3 regions of the Neobacillus sp. NPDC093182 genome follow, and region 1 is predicted to be linked to each of the others. Evidence: riboswitches for the same ligand, from Rfam matches in the RefSeq annotation. Region 1 holds a riboswitch; each other region holds the start of a gene.
The links. A riboswitch is a leader RNA that binds a small molecule or an ion and turns the genes downstream of it on or off. The one in region 1 is predicted to bind thiamine pyrophosphate.

Region 1 (7,842 bases):
TATTACACTTGATACATGTTTCATAATATAGATTGATTTTAAAATGATGATCACAATTTTGTTGTATTTCTACTAAACGTTTTTCCAAAAAGGCAAGATGAATTTTCAACTGAGTAATTTCCTCTTCAATTTTTTGGATCTTCACCGAAATAGCCTCCCAAGAAAGTTATTGATAAATGTTACCCCCAGATTGTTTAAACTCTGTAGCTTTTTCCTTCATACCCTTTTCGATAGCTTCATTCGCCTCAAGCTTGTTTTCTTTCGCGTAATTACGAATATCTTGAGAAATTCTCATGCTGCAAAACTTCGGTCCACACATTGAACAGAAATGTGCCGTTTTTGCACCTTCTGCAGGTAACGTCTCATCATGATATTCCAAAGCTCGTTCAGGATCCAATGATAAATTAAACTGATCTCTCCAACGGAATTCAAAACGAGCTTTTGATAAGGCGTCATCTCTTTTGTGTGCACCTGGATGTCCTTTTGCTAAATCAGCAGCATGTGCAGCTATTTTATAAGTTATAACACCTTCACGTACATCATCTCGGTTTGGTAGACCTAAATGTTCTTTTGGTGTTACATAACAAAGCATAGCCGTACCAAACCAACCAATCATGGCTGCACCAATCGCGGATGTAATATGATCATAGCCAGGAGCTATGTCAGTTGTAAGTGGACCTAGAGTATAGAAAGGAGCTTCCTTACAAATCTCCAGTTGTTTGTCCATGTTTTCTTTTATAAGGTGCATAGGTACGTGTCCTGGACCTTCAACCATTACCTGTACATCATGCTCCCAAGCAATTTTTGTTAATTCTCCAAGAGTTTCTAATTCCGCAAATTGTGCTTCATCATTGGCATCCGCAATTGAACCAGGGCGTAGACCATCTCCTAAGGAGAATGAAACATCATAAGTTTTCATAATCTCACAGATTTCTTCAAAGTGAGTATATAAAAAGTTTTCTTTGTGGTGGTGAAGACACCATTGTGCCATAATAGATCCACCTCGAGATACAATACCTGTTAAACGCTTTGCTGTTAACGGAACATATCGCAAAAGAACACCAGCATGAATGGTGAAGTAATCCACGCCTTGCTCGGCTTGTTCAATTAAGGTATCACGATAAACCTCCCATGTTAGATCTTCGGCAACACCATTTACTTTTTCAAGCGCTTGGTAGATAGGAACGGTTCCTACAGGAACAGCCGAATTACGAATAATCCATTCCCTTGTGGTATGAATGTTTTTACCTGTTGATAGGTCCATAATATTATCAGCACCCCACCGTGTGGCCCATGTCATTTTTTCGACCTCTTCTTCGATGGATGATGAAACAGCAGAATTCCCAATATTTGCGTTGATTTTAACATGGAAATTACGTCCAATAATCATAGGCTCTGCCTCTGGATGATTGATATTAGAAGGAATAATTGCTCGCCCTTTTGCAACTTCTTCACGCACAAATTCAGGTTTCATATTTTCCCTTAATGCGATAAATTCCATCTCAGGAGTGATGATGCCCTTCCTTGCATAATGAAGCTGTGTGACGTTTCTTCCTTTTTTTGCACGTAATGGTTTACGCTTTAAACCCGGGAAAACATTATGATTAGCACGAGGATCTTTCTCATCCTTATATCCATTGTCTTCAGCCTTAATTTCTCTTCCTTCATATTCCTCAACATCTCCTCGTTCATGAATCCATGAGCTTCGAAGAGAAGGAAGACCTTTTGTAATATCAACTGAATAATCAGTATCCGTATATGGCCCACTTGTATCATAGACCCGAATTGGCGGATTTTCTTCTTCACCAAAGGTGCCTGTTGTCGGACTAAGTTCAATTTCACGCATTGGTACCTTGATATCGGGTCTTGAGCCTTCAACATAAACCTTTTTACTACCTGAAAAGCTAGACATGATGGAAATGCGTTTTTCGTTTAATGAAGTTGTTGACATAAAGTAAATCTCTCCCTGTTTTTAAAATTAAAGGTCGAGATCTAGAACAAAACGAGTGGATGAAAAGTAATGAAGTACATAAAAAAAGCCGAGTCCAAAAAGGATGGACCGGCTTTATATGTAGAAGTTTATTCAATACATGATGACTTTTTCTAACTTCCCCACGCTAGTATGATCTAGATCAGGTCCGAAGGGTCAAGAAACTTCAACGTGTTTCTCTCTCAGCCCACCTTATTGGACTCCCCTAGTTATTACTATTCAATTTGGTTTTAGTATACATGAGTCTTAAGTAAAATAAAAGGAACATTAAAAAAATAAAAAATATAAAAACCGTATCTACTTGGAAATAATATCCTCATCTGAGTATAGTAGGGTTAACCATACGCCAGGTTTTTTTTGCCAAAATATGCCTTAATGGCTATCCATTGATACGTGTAAAAGAAACATGTTAGAATGTACGAGGATGTAATGTTTTTTAATACATAGGAGGTTTTAAGACATGGTACAACCTTATAAGCATGAACCATTCACAGATTTTACAATTGAAGAAAACCGTCAGGCCTATCTTAACGGGATAAAGACAGTTGAGAGTTATTTAGGCAAAGATTACCCACTTGTAATCGGCGGAGAAAAAATTACAACAGAAGATAAAATCGTTTCTTATAATCCCTCAAATAAAGAAGAAATAATTGGAACCGTTTCAAAAGCTAGCAGAGATCTTGCGGAACAAGCAATGCAGGCAGCCGTTGAAGCGTTCAAAACTTGGAAAAAAGTGAAAGCAGAAGTACGTGCAGATGTATTATTTAAAGCAGCGACCATTATTCGCCGCCGTAAGCACGAGTTCTCTGCCCTTTTAACAAAGGAAGCAGGTAAACCATGGAAGGAAGCGGATGCAGATACTGCAGAAGCAATTGACTTTCTTGAATATTATGGCCGCCAAATGCTGGAACTTAAAGATGGTGTTCCCGTTAATAGCCGTCCAAACGAATTTAACCGTTATAACTATATTCCACTAGGTGTGGGAATCATCATCTCACCTTGGAATTTCCCATTAGCAATTATGGCTGGTACAACAGTAGCAGCGATTGTTACAGGTAATACCGTTTTATTAAAACCAGCTTCTACCACTCCAATTGTTGCAGCGAAATTCGTTGAAGTAATGGAAGAAGCAGGTCTGCCTAAAGGTGTATTAAACTTCGTACCAGGAAGCGGTGCTGAAGTGGGCGACTACTTAGTAGACCATAAAGATACTCGTTTCATCAGCTTCACAGGTTCACGCGACGTTGGACTTCGTATTTTCGAACGCTCTTCTAAAGTGAATCCAGGTCAAGTTTGGATGAAGCGTTTGATTGCTGAAATGGGCGGTAAAGATACGATTGTGGTTGACTCCGAAGCAGATTTAGAGCTGGCTGCACAATCAATCGTTGCAGGCGCATTTGGCTTCTCTGGTCAAAAATGTTCAGCATGTTCTCGTGCGGTAATCGTTGAGGATGTTTATGATACGGTTTTAAACCGTGTTGTTGAATTAACCAACCAATTAACTGTAGGTGACCCAACTGAGCAAGGAACTTTCATGGGACCAGTTACCGACAACAATGCTTTCAAGAAAATCATGGAATATGTTGAAATCGGCAAGCAAGAAGGAAGACTAATGACTGGCGGAGAAGGAGACAATTCAAAAGGCTATTTCATTCAACCGACTGTAATTGCAGACCTTTCTCCAGGTGCACGCATCATGCAGGAAGAGATTTTTGGTCCAGTAGTTGGTTTTACGAAGGCGAAGGATTTTACGGAAGCCATTGAAATTGCGAACAATACCGAGTATGGCTTAACAGGTGCGGTTATCACCACTAATCGTGAACACTTAGAGCAGGCTCGTGAAGACTTCCATGTTGGTAACCTATATTTCAACCGTTCATGTACGGGAGCAATTGTTGGCTATCAGCCGTTCGGCGGTTTCAACATGTCTGGAACGGACTCCAAAGCAGGCGGTCCTGACTACCTCTTGCTGCACATGCAAGCAAAGACTACATCTGAAATGTATTAATATCCAATTTTTCAAGCCCAATTCATATGAATTGGGCTTTTTTGATAGTGAAGTACTTGAACGAATGATAAAAGGTTTGTATTAATTGATGGATCAAATCAATTATGGCTGCATTATTTCCTCTTCATCTGCAATTAAAGGTGACGCGTATTCATTAATAAAAAGTATGTAGACCGGAAACAGAAGGCTAGACCCAAATATCAAAAGACTAAATCTTGGAAAAAGTGTAACTCCTGAACTAAGAGGAACTAAAACAGTGAAACAAGATAATAAAAGAATGAAATACGGTACCCACAGAATGAGTAACCAATAGCTGTTTTTTCTACCTAACTTCCATTTTTTTGTTAAGTAAATAAATAGTATTGTTGAAAGTAGAAGTCCAAGTACATTAATAACAGCAACAAGAATGTAAATATTATCCCATCTCCAGCCAGTTAAACTACTTATACGCGTTACATTTATTATGAGTTCAATTGCTATAAACAAAGCTAAAGCGTATAAGGCGCTAATAGTATTTATTTTTATGAAAAACTTCATCATAACCTCCGTAATTAAGAAACAGCATTGAACAACTCCGTGAAAAGTTCATTATTCAATTATACACCTTCTTAACAGAAATTCCTTTTTTATGACACTAGACTATTTACCATTTACTGGCTGATATCGGACCGATCTATTTTAATTTGACGGACGTTAACCAATGTTAACGTCCGACAACCAAGGTTATATTTTATAAAAATCTGCAATTGTAAAAGCGTTAGATATAATCATACATAGAAATTCGCTGGACTTTATTATTCTCATACATTTTTTCAACCACTTCTTGGTGGATAGCTTCTTCAATACTTATCTTTCGTTTTTCGACCATAATGGTAAAGAACAAAATATTGACGGTCATTGAAATCCCTCCTCTAATTAACCAATTATTAATGATAATTTCTCCCTAAACTTTTATAGGTATAGTATATATAGTGTGTGAACGAAAGAAATCGTGACTATGGAGTATTGTTTATTACTGCTTTAGTCTGATATATTTCTTCAAGTTTTGATGTATATAAACCTAGAATAGTCAGAGTCATTTACAACTCCCCCTTCAAAATATCTCTTTGATCTATAAACGTTTTGAATGCTGATCAAAGATACGGGGCAATAAATTAAATTGTTGTAAACAATGGTGCAGGTTCGTTGCACAAGTGTATTAATTAAATCGTTTAAGCAAAAAAGCATTTCCCTGTGTGACAGAGAAGTGCTTTTTCCGTATCTAAACTGAAATGAAAAATCATTTAACAATAATTTTATTATAATAATCGACATTTATTTATTGTAAAACAATAAATTATGTGTTAAAGTCAAATCGAGAATAAATAGGTAAGGTGCTATTTATAAAACAAGGTTCACCGATTCATATAAAATAGTTGTTTTGCTTTTGGGACTTCCTATCCTTGCTAAGTGAATCTCAAAAGTGATGAAGTAATTCATGGAGTAAAGATATTTTACATGGTGAACGAAAGGACGAAATGTCCAAATCTATCATTAACGGAGGAAAATATGAGTAACGAACCTATCATCAGCTTGAGTCATGTGACCAAACGGATTGGCCGAACTACCATCATCGACGATCTTACATTTGACGTACCGCAAGGCGAAATTTTCGGTTTTCTTGGTCCGAATGGGGCCGGTAAAACAACAACTATCCGCATGATCGTAGGTCTGATGTCAATCACGAAGGGCCAGATTGTGATTAAGGGTAAAAATATCAAAACTGAATTCGAGCAAGCAATCCGCCACGTCGGCGCTATCGTGGAAAGTCCAGAAATGTACAAGTATTTGAGCGGGTACCAAAACCTCGTTCACTACGCCCGAATGGTGCCTGGGGTAACCAAGGAACGGATTGACGAAGTGGTATCGCTAGTCAAGCTAGAAAACCGAATCCATGACAAAGTCAAAAAATACTCACTCGGCATGCGCCAGCGTCTCGGAGTCGCTCAAGCCCTGCTGCATCGGCCGTCCCTGCTCATTCTGGACGAACCGACAAACGGTCTTGACCCGGCTGGGATTCGTGAGCTGCGCGATTATTTGCGGCATTTAACCCGTACAGAAGGAATCAGCGTAGTCGTCTCCAGCCATCTGTTGTCCGAAATGGAGCTTATGTGCGACCGGGTCGCCATCCTCCAGCAGGGCAAGCTGATTGAGGTAATGCCGGTTCAGAGTTTTACCCGGAGAGAAGATCAAATTCAAACGTATCATATTCAAGCACAGGCGCCGGAACAGGCGTTGCTGACCATAAGACAGATGGAAGGTGTCCAGGATGTCAAACTGGTTGAGGATGGACTCTTCGAAGTTACTACTGAGCGAGAGCGCATCCCGGACATTCTAGCAGGGCTGATGAAGAACAATATTCGTATCTATGGCGTCCAAATGGTTAGCCAGTCTCTAGAAGAACGATTCTTGGAAATTACGGGAGGTAGACAAATTGGTTAATCTAGTACTCAATGAAAATATGAAGATTTACCGACGGGTGCGAACGTGGATCCTGGTCGGACTTATGGCCGCTTTTGTGCTTTTTGTTAATTTCATTGAATGGCATTCCGATGGAAAAAAGGCGGAAGGCGAAGGCTGGCGGGCAGCACTGCAGCAGGAGAATCAGCAATATAGCGAAATTCTGAAGCAGCCTAAGCTGGGTGAAGATGATCGAATGTTCTACGAGCAGCAGATTGCACTCAATGACTATCACTTGGAACAGAATATTCGCTCGACCGACGGCACCATGTGGGATGGCGTGAACGGTTCGGCCAATCTGATGATCGTGATTACTATTTTCACCATTATCATTGCGGGAGACAGCTTGGCGGGAGAATTTTCGTCCGGAACGATCAAGCTTCTGCTCATCAGGCCTGCTAGCAGGGTCAAGATTCTTGTCTCTAAGTATATCTCTTTTCTGTTGTTCGGCATGCTGTTGTTACTCACTCTGTTTGTCATTTCCGTCGTGATGAATGGAATCTTATACGGCTTTGGATACATGGATCTCCCATTAATTAGCATGACTGCGGAGGGGGAAATCGTCGAAAGGAATATGGTCCTCAATTTGTGGAAAACGTATATGCTTAACGGTGTATCTACGGTCATGTACGTAACGATGGCCTTTACGATTTCGTCCGCCTTCCGAAGCAGCGCGATGGCCATCGGGTTTTCCATCGGCGCCTTGTTTGCGGGTAATATTGTTTTGGAGGCACTGCAGCGGTTTGATTGGAGTAAGTACCTGTTGTTCGCCAACACGGATCTTACCCAGTACCTGAACGGACATCCTTTCCAAGAGGGAATGACATTGTCCTTTTCCATCGGAGTGCTCGCTGTCTATTTTCTCGTGTTCAATCTGATATCCTGGCTCCTTTTTACACGCAGAGACGTGGCGGCCTAACCTTGCCGACAAAGTCGATATAAACATCTTTCCATCAATCATGGGTGTGCTCTTTGTTCCACTTGCCTTAGTGGAGGGAAGGCTCACCCATGATTTTTTTGTTCTTTTTTAGGTATTTGGAGTGACCGAGATTGAAAATGAAAAGGTAATTGGGTAACTCCAGAAAAGCTACAGTGACCAAATAGTAAAATTAATCACATCAGGGTCTTTCTATTATAATTTTTTCATGACAATAATGTGAAATTGTTCGCAATGTTGCTTCATATGCAAGCTTAAACTACATCTGAGATGTATTAATATTACATTTTGTATCCCTTCTTGGTTGAGAAGGGGTTTTTGTTTCTTGAATTTATGGAAAAAAATGTCTAAATATACAAAACACCTTGAAAAATGTACAAAACCTCTGGAAAAATGTCCAAAACACCT
Region 2 (7,842 bases), on a different contig from region 1:
TCGAAGCGTTTAGTGATAAACTTGAACATGCAGGTATTGATGAAAACACAACAGTAATCTCCTATGATCAAGGTGAAGGTGCGTTTGCTGCAAGGTTTTGGTGGCTGCTGCAATATCTCGGACATGAAAAAGTATTTGTTTTGGATGGCGGCTTTAAAGGCTGGCGGGAAGGAAATTACCCGGTAACATCAGATGTCCCTGCTTTCAAAAAAACCACCTTTAAACCCGAGATTAATCTCGCCATGCTTGCAAGTATAGATGAAGTAAGAGCAGTGGCGGATGAACAGGATACAAATACAATCTTAATTGATTCGAGAGAAGAAAGACGCTATTTAGGCTTAGAGGAACCCATTGATAAAAAAGCCGGACGAATCCCTGGAGCAATTAATAAGCCATGGTTTGAAGGTCTAAATGCCGGATACTATAAGCCTGCAGACATTCAAAAACAACGCTTTACAGACATTAATCCTGAAAGCGAAATCATTGTTTACTGTGGGTCGGGCGTTACGGCTGCACCCAATTATCTAGCATTAAAGGCAGCAGGTTTTGAAAAGGTAAAACTTTACTTGGGAAGTTTTAGCGACTGGATTTCCTATCAAGAAAACAAAATAGAGTAAGTTTTTATGTTATAATATTAGCCGTATTGTTTTTATACGATAGGAGGTCTATACCTTGGAAAATCAAAAACCTTCACTTATGCTAGTTGATGGAATGGCGCTGTTATTTCGTGCATTTTACGCTACGGCTGTAACAGGTCAGTTTATGATAAATTCAAAAGGAATTCCGACGAATGGAATTCACGGATTCATAAAACATTTATTTACTGCGGTTTCGTACTTTAATCCTTCTCACGTAGCAGTTTGTTGGGATATGGGCAGTAAAACATTTCGCTCTGAATTATTTGACGCCTACAAAGGGAATCGCGGTGAAGCACCAGTCGAATTAATCCCTCAATTTGATTTAGTTAAAGAAGTAGTTTCCTCCTTTGACATCCCTAACATCGGGTTGGCGGGCTATGAAGCAGATGATTGCATAGGAACGATTGCATATCAAGCCAGGGAACATGCACATGTTTCCATTTTAACGGGTGACCAAGATATCCTTCAGCTGTTGGATGAAAGTATTTCGGTCATTTTATTGAAAAAAGGCTATGGGAATTACCTTGTTCATACTCCTGATACCTTCTTTGAGGAGAAAGGAATCAAACCGCGCCAAATGATCGATTTAAAAGCTTTAATGGGAGATCCTAGTGACAACTATCCTGGAGTGAAGGGAATTGGTGAGAAAACGGCTCTTAAGCTTTTAAAGGAATTTGAGCATGTTGAGGGGATCATATCCAATCTTGATCGTCTTTCAAAATCTCATAAAACAAAAATTGAGCAGGATTTAGAAATGCTCCACTTATCACGTATGCTTGCGGAAATTAAGTGTGACGTCCCTGTAACGTGTAACCTTACTGAAGCCGGATTGAAGATTGAGAAAGAAAAAGCTTTAAATAAATTAAATGAACTGGAACTTCGCGGCTTGCAGCGCTTGCTGCCGCTTGAAGCATCGTTTGTTTCCTAAAATCCGAGGCTGTCCCAACTAGGGACAGCCTCCTTCCATATAATTTACTTATTAAGCGTCGGGATTTCTTTATTGAAAGACGCGAGAAATATTAATAAATAGGCTTTCATTTCGTTGGTGAGAATATATTGGTGACTCCGGAGAAAAAAACTTTTTATAATGCTTTTTAATAGGATAATCGCTAAAATGCAATTATAATATAAAGGATGGTAGGAAATTGACTAAAAAATAGGGGAGCCGGTGTTGCCGGTTGAGAGGTTATCCATGAGATAATGACCCTTTGAACCTGATCTGGTTAACACCAGCGGAGGGAACATATTTAACAAACGATCTTTGTTAGTGTGCGCCCATGCTTAAAACTAGGGCGCTTTTTTATTTTTAAAGACGTCCTTTTAAGTGAAAAACGTGAAATGTTATCCAAGCCTATTTCCTGCAAATTACATAAAAGAGGATGATAAGAGTGAAGACATGGTTTAGTTTGTTACTATCTGTCTTGTTAATTGCAGGCTGTGGTACAAATACTAAGGAAAATTCACAGGGAAGTGAGCAAGACAATAAAAAGAACCTAGAAAAAGTTACGGTTGTATTAGATTGGACACCAAACACGAACCATACAGGGTTATATGCTGCGAAGGAAAAAGGCTATTTTCAAGAAGAAGGCCTTGATGTCAATATTATTATGCCGGGTGAAGCAGGTGCTGACCAATTAGTTGCATCCGGAAAATCACAATTTGGGGTTGGCTATCAAGAAGGTGTAACACAGGCTCGGATTCAAGGTGTCCCGCTTGTCTCAATTGCAGCTGTAATTCAGCATAATACATCTGGATTCGCCTCTCCTGCAGATAAAAACATTATTACACCAAAGGATTTTGCAGGTAAAACATATGGCGGATGGGGATCACCTGCAGAAAAATCTGTAATCGATTCATTAATGAAAACAGAAAATGCCGATGTTGAGAAGGTGAAAATTATCAATATTGGAGACACGGATTTCTTTACCGCGGTTAAAAAAGATATTGATTTTGCTTGGATATATTATGGGTGGACCGGAGTTGAGGCAGAGCTGCGCGGTGAGAAAATAAACATGGTATATTTAACAGACTACTCAGAAAAACTAGATTATTACACGCCTGTATTAACAACAAATGAAAAAATGATTTCAGAAAACCCTGACACGGTAAAAGCTTTTGTTAAAGCAGCTGCTAAAGGGTATGAATTTGCTATCGAAAACCCAGGTGATGCAGCAGATATTTTATTAAAAGCAGCGCCAGATTTAGATCCGGAGCTAGTGAAAAAGAGTCAAGAATGGTTAGCGCCTAAATACCAGGATGATGCACCACGCTGGGGTGAACAAAAGCTTGAGGTTTGGGAGAACTATGCTTCCTGGATGTTTGAAAATGGATTACTAGAAAAAGAATTAGAAGCTAAAAAAGCTTTTACGAATGAGTTCTTACCTGAATAGGAGAGGTTACTATGGCAAATGCACTAGTCAGTATACAAATTATCCCGAAGCCGTCTGATGGTGGAGATGTAATTCCATATGTGGACGAAGCAATTCGAGTGATTGCTGAGTCCGGGGTTAAATATGAGGTCCATCCGTTAGAGACAACAATGGAAGGCGAGTTATCCCATTTGTTTTCAATCATTGAAAAAATGAACGAACGGATGATGGAAATGGGCAGTAAAAATGTGATTTCTCAAATTAAAGTACTTTACCAGCCAGCAGGTATTACGCTAGAAACCCTGACGGAAAAATATCGATGAACTATTTAATTAGTAAAGGATGGAGACCGATTGCGGTTCTCCTTCTTTTGTTCATTTTATGGGAAATCATTGTAAAGATAACGAAAGTACCAGATTGGCTCTTACCGGCACCTACAAAGATATTGAATGAGATTATTTCAGGTTGGACATCGTTCTATCCAGATTTAATCTCAACAGCGACAATTGCGGTAGAGGGGTTTTTGGCAGGGACTACTGTTGGATTAGTTGTTGCTGTCTTGCTGCATTTGGTCCCTTGGATCCGAGACTCAGTGTATCCGTTACTTATTTTATCACAAAATGTTCCGATTATTGTCCTCGCCCCCCTGCTCGTCATATGGTTTGGATTTGGATTATTACCTAAAATAATTGTAATTACCCTTACCTGTTTTTTCCCAATCACTGTGGCAGCTTTAGACGGTTTTAAACAAGTTCCATATTCCCATAAACATTATATGTTGATGGCTGGGGCTGGAAAGTCTCAATTGTTTTGGAAGCTGGAATGGCCATATGCACTCCCATCCATTTTTTCGGGCTTAAAAATTTCAGCAACTTATAGTGTTATGGGGGCTGTCATTTCTGAATGGCTCGGAGCGGAAAAAGGAATTGGTGTTTATATGACCTTAGCGTCTTCTTCATTTAGGACAGACAAGGTATTCGTTGCCATTCTATCGATCATGGTACTAAGTCTCTTATTTTTTGCAGTTATAGTTGCAGCCGAAAAGTATTTCATTCGTTGGCAAAGCAAGGGAGGCAGCGTGGAGTGAGTCATTTACTGGTTGATCACATTGTAAAAAGTTTTGGACCAAATGAGGTTCTTTCAGATTTATCTTTTTCGATTGAAAAAGAAGAGTTTGTTACCATTATAGGTCCATCCGGAAGTGGAAAAAGTACAATTTTTAACTTAATTGGCGGGATCATGACTCCCGATAAAGGCGTCATTCAACTTGAAGGGAATAATATTATTGGGAAACGCGGCTCGATTAGTTTTATGCCGCAAACGTCTTCCCTCCTGCCTTGGCGGACTGTTTTGCAAAATGTATTGCTCGGAGCTGAACTGCAGGGTAAAAAGGATCGTGATAAAGCGATCGAAATGCTTCATAAAGCCGGTCTTGCTGACTATGTTCATGCTCGTCCGGAAGAACTCTCCGGCGGAATGAAGCAGCGCGTCGCGTTTATACGCGCCCTTCTCAGCCCCCAATCTCTTATTTGTCTTGATGAGCCTTTTTCGGCGCTTGATGAATTAACAAGATTAGAGATGCAAAAATGGCTTCTTTCGATTTGGGAGGATTTTCGCCGGACCGTGCTGTTTGTTACTCATTCGATAGAAGAAGCATTGTTTCTATCGGACAGGATCATTGTGATTTCCGCAAAGCCAACAAAAGTGGCAGCGGAATTCGAGGTCCCGTTCAAACGCCCGCGGGATGAAAGCTTGTTTTTAGATGATAAATTTCTAAAATGGAAGCGGACTGTTACTTATTCATTAAAAAACGTAGGAAGTGACAACGATGGGGAAGCTAATAGACGCACATATTCATTTAGATCAATATGATGACAGTGAAATTGCCGCGCTAGCTGAGGAGAATGAAACCATTGAAGCACTGGTTTCAGTTTCGATGAATCTGGATTCCTGTAAAAGGAATCTAGTTTTATCGGAACAATTTCCTATCGTAAAACCAGCATTTGGTTTTCACCCTGAGCAGCTTCTGCCAACAGAAAAAGAACTTGATGAACTAATAAACTGGATGAGAATTAACAAAGACAAAATGATTGCTGTAGGCGAAATAGGGCTGCCATTTTTTATGAGGGCAGAAAATAAAGTCACAAAAAAGGACTATGGCCGCTATATTGAATTGCTTGAAGTATTTGTGAATCTAGCGAAAGAATGGGAAAAGCCAATCTCTCTTCATGCAGTCTATGCTGATGCCCCAGTTGTTTGTGATCTTCTCGAAAAGCATTCTGTTTCTAAGGCTCATTTTCACTGGTTTAAAGGGGATCAGCGGACAACCGAGAGAATGTTGGCAAACGGATACTTTGTTTCAGTTACTCCGGAGGTTGCCATGGAAGAACCTGAAAACGTCACTTTAGTTCGAAATTATTCGATTAATCAAATTATGGTTGAAACAGATGGCCCATGGCCTTTCGGAGGTCCATTTTCTGGAAAAAGGACACACCCCCTTATGATGAAGGAGTCGCTTAAAAAAATAGCGGAAATCAAAGGTATGAATTTTCGTGATATAAATACGGAGATTCGAAACAATACAAAAAAATTTTTTAATATATAGATTAATTGGTGCTAATATTGGATTCATTACATCTTCTTTATAAAAGGGTAAATGTTTTAATCCTGAAACATGAGGCTGTCCCATAGATGGGACAGCCTTTTCCATTTTTATTTAGTGTTGCTTTTTTTAGCAGCATTTTCTAATTTACTTTTAGGATCTTCTGTCATTTCAGCATCCTGACCATAGCCTTGTGGATTAACTCCAGGCGCCTTGACACCGCGATTTCTTGAACCGTGTTTACTCACCGCTGTTCACCTCCCATTTTTTTAGTATTTCCACTCGGAATAATAAAACTCAACTTTCTAAACAATAAAGATAAGAGGTGATAAAAATGAACAAAGGTGTTTATTTAGCCCTATCAAGTATTGCTTTAGCACAGGGCTTAAAGATCCCCATTCATTACTATAAAAAGAAAGAATGGCGCCCAGACCTCTTTTTCCAAACGGGTGGAATGCCAAGCTCCCATTCAGCCGGAGTTTCTACACTAACCACCTATATTGCTTTACAACGAGGGCTACCAACATTTGATTTTGCCCTATCCCTAGTTTACGGGCTGATTGTTATGTATGACGCTCAAGGTATTCGGCGGCAGACAGGTGAACTTACCTTAAAGGTGAATTCTATGCATGATTTAATGGAAAAAGTAGATAAAGAAGAAAGTGTAGAATTTGAACAAGAAGCTCCAAAAAAGTTGAAGGAAATGTTAGGACATCAGCCCGAAGAAGTAATCGGTGGTGCACTCCTTGGGGCATTAGTAGGAGTGGTTGGGCATATATGCACAAAAAATAGTAGAAAAATGTCGAATTTTAAGTTAAAATCGGATAGTAGATGGTTTTAGATTGCTTGGAGAGGGATGGAGAAGCCAGTGCGGACAGTTGATGAGTACTTGCATTATTTGGAAGGAAAAGGTTTTCAATTTCAAGAGGATGCAATCGGTTTTATTTATTTCGGAAAACAATACACGAATGCTTCCGATGAATTGATTAATTCCGCAATAGAGATCACATTAAAAGCCCAGAAAACCTTTGATGGCAGCTTTTATGTGTCATTATTAGAAACCCTTGTTTCGAGCAAAATACAAACAAGAAATGCGGCCCTAAAGTTCGTTAAAGAAAGAGAACTAGTGGCAATATAAGCAAAAATCCTCCCTAGAAAGGAGGATTTTTGTTTTACCCTTGAAAGCTCTTGTTTTTCCTAAGCAGAGGAAATCTGTTGGCAGGAAGCTCTGCAAAAATCATTCCTGCAAAGATAAGCAAGCAGCCAAATAGCGCGCTGACAGATAAGCGTTCATCAGCCCAGTAATAACCGGCAATGGCTGCAAATACAGGCTCCATTGCGAATATTAATGCCACTCTTGTAGCTGTAGTGTATTTTTGAAAATTCGTTTGAATCAAAAACGCTAGGGCCGTAGCCAGCACACTGGTGATCATTAGAGCCACAATCACAATCACATCTTGTGAGAGTATAATTTCAGGATTAAGTGATTTTCTCCAATCCTAAAAAATAAAGGCGGATAGGATTGATAATACGGCCACTGTGGAAATTTGAATGACCGTTAACAATAAGGCTGGATATTTGCTTGAGAATTTTCCCGTGAAAATAATTTGAAGAGCAAAGCTAATCGCACAAATAAACACAAAACCATCTCCAATATTTAAAGAGGAAACGTCTGTCATCGTAAGCAGAAATAAGCCAATGGCTGCAATCGAAACTCCAATTACTGCATTTCTGGTTGGAAACTGTTTTAACAAAAACATCGAAAACAGTGGGACGAAAATTACGCTTAACCCCGTAATAAATCCTGCTTTAGAAGTGGTAGTATATAATAGTCCGATCGTTTGAGTTGCGTAGCCAAGGAATAGTCAGAAACCAATAAATACACCGGAGGCAAGCATTTTTATATTCAATAAAGCTAGCTGCTTTCGTTCAAAGAGGAATAGCCAGAATAAAAGCATGACTGCTGCGGCCAGAAAGCGGACTCCATTAAAGGAAAATGGTTCGAGCAAACTAATTGCATTTTGAACAAGAACAAAGGTTGTACCCCAAATAAATGTGACAAATAGTAAGCTGAACTCAGCAAAAATAGGCTTTCTCATGAAGATTACTCTTCCTCCAATGTATTTTTTCGGATTGCAAGACGCGCTAATTCATCGGCTGTTTTATTTTCGATACTTGGAATCCACTTCATAAAAAATAAATCAAATTGTTTGGATAGCTGTAATGCTTTTTC
Region 3 (7,842 bases), on a different contig from region 1:
TACATCTAATTTTCCTGCTTCTAGCTCAATTTGCTCCATCATACGTTTAACATCATATTCGGACCTAACGTCTGCTTGAATCGCCCATGCATCACCACCAAGCTCAAGACAAGAAGCCACTGTTTTTTCGGCAGCTTCTTGATTTTGAACGTAATTAACAATGACCATGGCCCCTTCTGCTGCGAAACCTTTGGCGATCGCAGCACCGATTCCTCTGCTTGAACCTGTAACTAATACGGTTTTATTCTCAAATTTTCTCACAAGCTCACCCTATTTCGTAAAGTCTTCGACGATAAATTCAGACATAGGTAATTCCTTATCAATTAGTCCCAGCTCATGATAGATATCAGCACCCTGCTGCAAAACATCCACTTCTAATGCACCTAAGCCTCTTTCGCTTGCTGCCTCCGAAATACTGGCTTCATTTCGCAGTTTAATAATTTCTAAATTGTGTTTTTCATCCTTGCCGTCAATCGCATGTTTTACGGCTAAGGCAGCAGCTTCCTCTGGCTGGCTGAGCATCCACTCCGCACTCGTTTGATAGGCTTTAATAAATTTTTTCAGCATATCCTTTTTTTCATTGTACGTTTTTTCTGTGACCACGAAGATATCACTTGGGATATTAAGATAATCTTTCACTTCCAGTACATTGACATCCGCCAATCCCTTTTCTGCTGCTGTCACTAAGCCTGTGTCTGTCGCTGCTGTTGCGTCGACCTGACCTTGCATTAACGGCGCAAAATTCAAAAGACCTGTTTCAACTATCGTAACGTCCTTTTCGGAAAGGCCTGCTTGGTTCAATAGAACAAGAAGATTTTGCCGTGTACCACTGGAAAGGCTATATACGCCAATCTTCTTCCCCTTTAAATCCTCAGGTTTCGTGATATTGCTTTCCTTTAAAGAAACAACATTGAATACGTTTTGAGGATAAATATTATAAATAACCTTCAATTTCTCCCCTTGGTTTAAGGCAAAATAGAGAGAACCAGGATCAGTAAAGGCAATATCGGCCTTACCTGAAAGAATATTTTTGATGGCATCTCCGCCTCCTGCACCCGGAATAAATTCAACATCTAAATCTTCATTTTTAAAAAAATCTTTTTCCTCACTTACAAGCAGGTTCGTTTGCTCTGAAATCGGCTGGCTCCAGCTGGCGATTTTTACTGTATCCAGTTCTGTTCCTGCAGCAGCTTGCTGATTAACATTTGAACCACAAGCGGTTAAAAACAATACAAGGATGATGGCAACTGCTGTAATACTTCGTTTCAATTTCATTTGTAATAAGCTCCTTAATGGTTTCTGTATTTAAATAAGCGACGTTCAATAAAATAAATCAGTTGATAGAGAAAAGTTCCAAGTATGGTGATTAATATGAGCACCGAAAACATTAACGGTGTATCCATCATCCCTTGAGAGGCGATAATCAAAGCGCCTAATCCCTCACTGCCTCCAATAAATTCACCCACTACGGCACCAACAACAGCGAGAACAACGGCAACCCGAAAACCAGCCATGATACTGGGCAGCCCAGCAGGTATTTTTAATTTAAACAAGGTCTGCCATCGGTTGGCCCCTAACATTCGAAACAGTTCTAATTTTTTAGGATCGGTGTATTGAATGGCCGTAACGGTATTTTCCATTAACGGGAAAAAGCATATTAATGCGGTGATCACAACCTTGGACGTCATTCCAAAACCAAACCAAAGAATAAATAATGGTGCCAGTGCAAGTTTGGGAACAGCTTGACTTGCTATCACATAAGGAAATAATAGCTTTCGGATAAACTCAACTTCACCCATCCAAATTCCCGTAAGGATTCCTAACAAACTCCCAAGAAAAAGGCCGATGACAATCTCCAAACTTGTTCGGAGAATATGGGGAGTGTAGTAACCGCTCGTTAATCCTTCTAACAGTGTGGTGACCACAACGGACGGTGCTGGAAGGACCAGCTCGGACATTTGCTTGGCCAGCATTTCCCAGAGTAATAGAATCAAAATGAATAATAACCACGAATAAATCGAAACATTTTTCATTTTTGTCCTCCACTAATGGCAGTCCGGATTTCCAGGCAAAGCTGACTAAACTGCCCGGAATATCGACTATCTGGTGTGTGCCGGTCTTGTAAATCCACAAAAAATTCATCGATGATTCTCCCTTTATCCATAACAGCAATCCTGTCTGATAAATAGACCGCTTCTGAAATATCATGGGTAACAAACAACACCGTCATTTGGTGGAGTTCACAAAGCCGGAGAAGATCATCTTGAAGCTCCTCTCTTGTGATGGCATCAAGTGCTGAGAAAGGCTCATCCATATAAAGCAGGGTCGGCGATCCCATGAGCGCTCTTGCAATCGATACACGACTTTGCTGACCGCCAGATAAACGAGTTGGGTATTCCTTTGTTAAATGCGACAGCCCCATTAGATCCAAAAGGGATTCTGCTTTTTCTACATGTTCTTTTGTTACTTTATGTTTAAGAGATACGGGTAAAAGAACGTTATCCATTACTGTTTTCCATTCCAATAAAGTTGGTGCCTGAAATACAAAGCCTATTTTTTCTGAAGGTTTTATCCTTTCACCTTGTAACAGAATACGACCCTCATCTGGGGTTATTAATCCTGCAGCCAGCTTTAATAACGTGGTTTTTCCACAGCCGCTTTTACCTAGTAAACTGTGAAACTTTCCTTTTTCTACATCGAAACTTACGGCATCGACAATCAGGTTATTTTTTGCATAGCTGTAACGAACATCTTGTAAACTTAAATAAGCCATTCCATGCCTCCTAATCGATATACGCTGCAAAATATTCTGCATACTCTTCCGCTGAATGCTCGATATCAACCATTTGAACCAAATCTAGTAAATTAAACCGGCCATCATGATGCCAGCCTGATTCAGGAGAAGTCATCTTACCTAGAGCAGTAATTCTTGTTACACCGATATTCCCTAACTTTTCAGCCCAACGAAACAGTTCCTTCGGAGCTGCAGCAATACCAGCACTCTGTAAGAATTTGCGATAGGGCTGCATACTTGGCAAAATGTCTTCTATCTCTTCAAAAGCAATCACTTTCACCGCACGATTCGAACAAGTCGGTGAGAACGCAGCACCTTCTTCATAAACAACGGTCCAATGGTTTTCAGTTTGACCGAATACTTGTTTAGTAGGGTTTGTAAAAGAAGATACTTCTTCCTGGTTACGCCAATATACGGCGGCTGTCATTTCTTCTAGTGTAAGAGTGCGCCTAGGGTAACGTTTTTGATAACTTTCCAGTTCCTGTGCAAGATACTGCGCAAACTCAGCGGGTGATACATTACCCCCTTTTTGAACATAGAAAATATGCGGGGAATAACAGCCTTGTTGATCAAATTGGATGATATCAAATGCCGCATGATGAGCAGTCGTCAATGCTTTTCGTGAGTCCAGCGCCGAATGGCTAATGACCCCGAAACTGACTTTATGTCCAAATGGCAGGAAACGAGTGGTGACAGGGATTCTACGACTCATCGATTCTAGTGAACTATTACTTCCATAGCCGACCACCACATCTGAATATCTAAAAATCTCCTTTTCTCGTGCCTCATCTCCGCCCTTCCACCAGACAACCGCCAGGCAGTCTTTAAATTGGGGAGCCACCTCGACCAAAACCTGTGCGAACCAGCCTGCAAACAAAGGCTCGGCACTAGATACCTTCCCAATGTTGCCAGACTTAACCAATAATCCGGAAATGAGACTCCATAATGGGAGTGCTGGTACATTTCCAGCCCATACATGGAGAATCAATTCAGGTCCCACCGCTTTCGAATAACCTTTTTTTACCCGAGGCTGAAAATCATCGAACAGTATGGGATTTCCTAAGTCCTCAACCACGAAGCGCTGCAGCTCATGTTTTCGGAACTTTTTCAAAAAGGAAGTAAGTCCCAGGCGAATCATTTCTTTATCGTAACCCGTAACAATTGGCAGCAGCTGTTCCGCTTTTTTCCGGTAAGTTGAATTTCGGTCAAGTAGTACTTCAATCGCTGTGTCAATAATGGAAATAATCTCCGCAATACTCATATTTTTTAATACTTCGGTACTGGCTCTTTTCACCTTTTCTGTTACCTGCTGCATTTGCTCTATAGTAAGAAGCGGGGCTTCAACCTCCAGCACTTCACCCTTTCTGGTAAAGGTAAGGATCTTGGTTTCTATGATTTCTTCCCCGATATCAGGAAGGTATCCAACTATTTCTCTCATTGTGCTGGCTCCGTGGCTGCCTTTATAAATTCTTCAACGGCAATTGAACAGCCCTTTGCCTCTGTTCCTTGGACCCTGCCTAATAGAAGGAAGCCCTCCCCAACTTTCATGCCTATGTCTTCCGTCAAAATAGTCGTGACAGAATTAAAGTTTGCCAGATCACAATGGACAATAACCCCGCGTTCCCCCTCAGACACTTCTTCACCTGTTAACGGGTGTATAATTCTCGTCTTTAGCCAATGAGGACCGGATTTAACAGATGGAACCTGTTCATTTCCAGAGTCATAGAGCTGTGAACTTAACTCCGTCATACCGTACATATTGATACAATCTTTTCGCGGAACACCTAATAATCTTGATAACTCATGATAAAAATCATCCAGTTCCCATTCTTTTGACTGATTTTTAAATCCACCTGTATCTAAAATCTTACTTCCATCCGGTAATTGAAAGCTGCGGCCGATGTTTTCTAGTTCTTCGAACAGATGAACAAAACTGAACGAGGCCCCTAACAATGCATAAGGCTCACCTGAGCGTTCTGCCTGTTCCAATTCTTGAATCAGCCTCTCAAGCTCAATCCCATTTTCTCCTAGAAGATAGTGACTCTCTTCCGTGCCAAACTCCTGTTTTGCAAGCGCTAAATACCGGGCTAATGAGGAATTTGGCATTTCTTCCTCGGTCGGGAATAGAATACCCATGCGAATTTTTTCCGTTTCTTTCATAAAACGCTGTTTGAAATAGGTTTTCATCGAAAGATTCCATACTTGTAAGGTCGGATGGTAGTGCTTCCCTTTCACACCTTGTGTGGTGCCGCTTGTCATAAAATACCTTTCTGCTTCTTCTGTCGGCGTGCAGGTTAGGTCAACCTCTTTAAAAGCATTAATCGGCACCGCTGGAATGTCCTTCCATGATTTCACCGTCCGGATCGTTTTGCCTTTTTGCTGGCAGAACTTCCGAAATGGAAGGTTATTTGTGTACTGGTAGGCGAATAGTTGTAAGGCATTTCGATTAAATTCTTCGTCTGATAGCGAATCTGATTGTAAGATCGTAAGAAGTTGATTTATGATTTGCTGCTGTTCCATGATGATACTTCCTTTCTATTTCAACGTCGTGCCATTTTGAGTAAATACAGCTACTTTCTTCTTTAAAAAGACAGATAAGATAATCGCGCCAATAAGTGCACCCGCGATCGAGCTAAAAATAAATAACGGGATAAATCCAAACACGGCTGCTTCCTGACCCATTATTAATGTGGCGATTGGGTAGCAAAGAATCGCGCCAAGAATGCCCGTTCCAATGACCTCGCCGAAAAAAGCCATATAAATCTTTCTGGTTTTCATAAAGAGGAGCCCTGCCAGCAAGGCACCCACCATACTTCCTGGAAAGGCAAAGATGGAGCCAGTTCCCATGATATTTCGCAGGATTGAGACACATAGTGCCTGGGCAACAGCATACACCGGTCCTAGCAGGACTGCAGACAAAACATTCAAGAAATGCTGAATCGGAAACACCTTTGTGAACCCAACCGGAATAAACAATAAATTACTCGAAAGTGTGCCAATCGCGATCATCATCGCTGTCAATGTGAGTTTGTGTGTTTTTCTCATAAAAAAAAATCCCTCCAATTTTTTAATAAGCACTGGGGGATTACCGGTTAATACATACCATGATGGTTCAAACAGTTCATGGACGTATCGTTCACTTCCCTACGCTGGTACTACCCAGATCAGGTTCAGGGGTTTAAGACGATAGATCGTCTAATCTCAGCCAGTTTCGGCTCCCCCAGTGCAAGTATGAAATTTTAATAGAAAGCTATAGGTCTCATTGACAATTCATGTGACCCTTTTTCAGGAACTTTTAGATAAGTTTGGTCTCATAGTATAGATTAATAGACTAGTAACCTTCAAAAACACTTTTTCTTAAATTCCTAGCTGCTTCTGTAACAGAAGCAGCATGGCTAATTGCTGTAATGACCGATACTCCATCAGCTCCTGCTTGGATCACAGACCCTGCGTTTTCCGCAGTAATTCCGCCAATTCCGACAATCGGAATACTTATTTCTCTGTCACGCAATTCCTCAATTAACTTCGTCCCATTTGAAGGTTTGGCGTCTTTTTTTGTTTTCGTTGGAAAAACCGGGCCGATTCCAAAGTAATCGGCTCCTCCCTCCAACGCGGTAATGGCCTCATCATAACTATGTACAGAAACTCCAATGATTTTATCATGGCCAATCTTCTTTCTGACTTCCGCTGGCGGCTCATCTTCCTGTCCGATATGAACACCGTCCGCGTTAAGTGCAATAGCCAAATCGATATCGTCATTCACAATAAAAGGTATCTGGTGCTCTCTGCATTTTTGCTGAAGTTCTTTGGCCAGTTCAACTTTTGCATTCCCTGTTAAAGCTCCGGTACCTTTTTCGCGAAATTGAAAAAGGGTAATTCCCCCTTCCATCGCTTCTTGTAACACGCACGCTGGATTGTCCTTGCAGTTGGGACTGCCCATGATAAAGTAAACTTTCAATGCCTCTTTTATTGAATCACTATTGCGAATATTCATGCTGGTCACCTACCTCATCGCCACCATTCTTTTTCGATATGCCCAATGATTGGTTGGTCCATGACCTTGACCAATCAGCAGCTGATCTTCTATGGCAGCCTGGATAAAATGCTTCGCTTTTGATACAGCTTCATAAACGCTTAAACCTTTGGCTAGTTCTGCGGTAACAGCCGCTGAAAACGTACATCCTGTTCCGTGAGTATTCTTTGTAGGAATTCTTTTACTCGTAAAGGTCTTAAATTCCATCCCATCATATAATAGATCTACCGACACATTACGGTCTTCATCATGCCCGCCTTTTACGACCACATGTTTAACTCCTAAATTATAAAGATATTTAGCCGCTTCCTCTTTATCTTCATCTGTTCGAATCGAGATCCCTGTTAAAACTTCCGCTTCAGGAATATTAGGTGTAATCACCATCGCCAGTGGTAACAAATACTTTTTCAATGCCGAAATGGCCTCCAATTGGAGCAGGGACGCCCCGCCCTTTGCAATCATCACGGGATCAACCACGACATTTTGCCAGTTGTAGTGTTCTATTTGCTCAGAAACAGCTTTAATGATTTCTGCATTAAACAGCATTCCTGTTTTAACGGCGTCTGCACCCATATCTTCGCCAATCGATTGTATTTGTTTACTAACTGCCTCAGCAGTCATCGGATAGACAGCTTGAACCCCCAAAGTATTTTGGGCAGTAACGGCTGTCAGTGCTGACATCCCGAAAACCTCTAACTCTTGAAAAGTCTTTAAATCTGCCTGAATTCCTGCACCGCCGCCGCTATCAGACCCAGCAATCGTTAATGCTTTTTTCATGATGTACACTCCTTATACTTGTTTGAATGACGCTAATTGTTGAATATCCTCTGAAGAAACGTGTGATAGTTGATTTAAAAATTCAATTTGGAAGCTGCCAGGTCCCAAATCACCCGCTTTTTCGAATGCTTTTTCCGCTGCGATTCCATAAAAGGTTAGCGCAGACAACCCAGCAAGCAGTAAGTCCTTTTCCACTCCAGCAAAGGCTCCAATGACAGAGGTTAACAGACAGCCTGTT

Region 2: linked by a shared signal. The riboswitch ahead of ACIQAA_RS00865 (ABC transporter substrate-binding protein) and the one ahead of thiC (phosphomethylpyrimidine synthase ThiC) in region 1 are both predicted to bind thiamine pyrophosphate.
Region 3: linked by a shared signal. The riboswitch ahead of thiW (energy coupling factor transporter S component ThiW) and the one ahead of thiC (phosphomethylpyrimidine synthase ThiC) in region 1 are both predicted to bind thiamine pyrophosphate.

The regions. Positions count from the first base shown of each region.
Region 1 is NZ_JBIVOI010000024.1:28,555-36,396, reverse strand. It holds gene thiC (phosphomethylpyrimidine synthase ThiC) at 167-1,951, opposite strand; TPP riboswitch at 2,093-2,207, opposite strand; gene pruA (L-glutamate gamma-semialdehyde dehydrogenase) at 2,451-3,998, shown strand; gene ACIQAA_RS29650 (YrzI family small protein) at 4,756-4,896, opposite strand; gene ACIQAA_RS29645 (ABC transporter ATP-binding protein) at 5,547-6,479, shown strand; gene ACIQAA_RS29640 (ABC transporter permease) at 6,472-7,416, shown strand.
Region 2 is NZ_JBIVOI010000001.1:155,342-163,183, reverse strand. It holds gene ACIQAA_RS00875 (sulfurtransferase) at 1-617, shown strand, start outside; gene ACIQAA_RS00870 (5'-3' exonuclease) at 673-1,566, shown strand; TPP riboswitch at 1,787-1,898, shown strand; gene ACIQAA_RS00865 (ABC transporter substrate-binding protein) at 2,027-3,028, shown strand; gene ACIQAA_RS00860 (thiamine-binding protein) at 3,040-3,330, shown strand; gene ACIQAA_RS00855 (ABC transporter permease) at 3,327-4,094, shown strand; gene ACIQAA_RS00850 (ABC transporter ATP-binding protein) at 4,091-4,879, shown strand; gene ACIQAA_RS00845 (TatD family hydrolase) at 4,836-5,612, shown strand; gene sspL (small, acid-soluble spore protein L) at 5,720-5,857, opposite strand; gene ACIQAA_RS00835 (divergent PAP2 family protein) at 5,944-6,450, shown strand; gene ACIQAA_RS00830 (DUF6123 family protein) at 6,466-6,747, shown strand; partial or broken gene ACIQAA_RS00825 (DMT family transporter) at 6,782-7,708, opposite strand; gene ACIQAA_RS00820 (reverse transcriptase-like protein) at 7,714-7,842, opposite strand, start outside.
Region 3 is NZ_JBIVOI010000010.1:82,685-90,526, forward strand. It holds gene ACIQAA_RS18450 (3-oxoacyl-ACP reductase) at 1-261, opposite strand, end outside; gene ACIQAA_RS18455 (ABC transporter substrate-binding protein) at 271-1,275, opposite strand; gene ACIQAA_RS18460 (ABC transporter permease) at 1,290-2,033, opposite strand; gene ACIQAA_RS18465 (ABC transporter ATP-binding protein) at 2,030-2,773, opposite strand; gene ACIQAA_RS18470 (acyl-CoA reductase) at 2,784-4,232, opposite strand; gene ACIQAA_RS18475 (LuxE/PaaK family acyltransferase) at 4,229-5,314, opposite strand; gene thiW (energy coupling factor transporter S component ThiW) at 5,330-5,839, opposite strand; TPP riboswitch at 5,919-6,026, opposite strand; gene thiE (thiamine phosphate synthase) at 6,126-6,788, opposite strand; gene thiD (bifunctional hydroxymethylpyrimidine kinase/phosphomethylpyrimidine kinase) at 6,798-7,604, opposite strand; gene thiM (hydroxyethylthiazole kinase) at 7,617-7,842, opposite strand, start outside.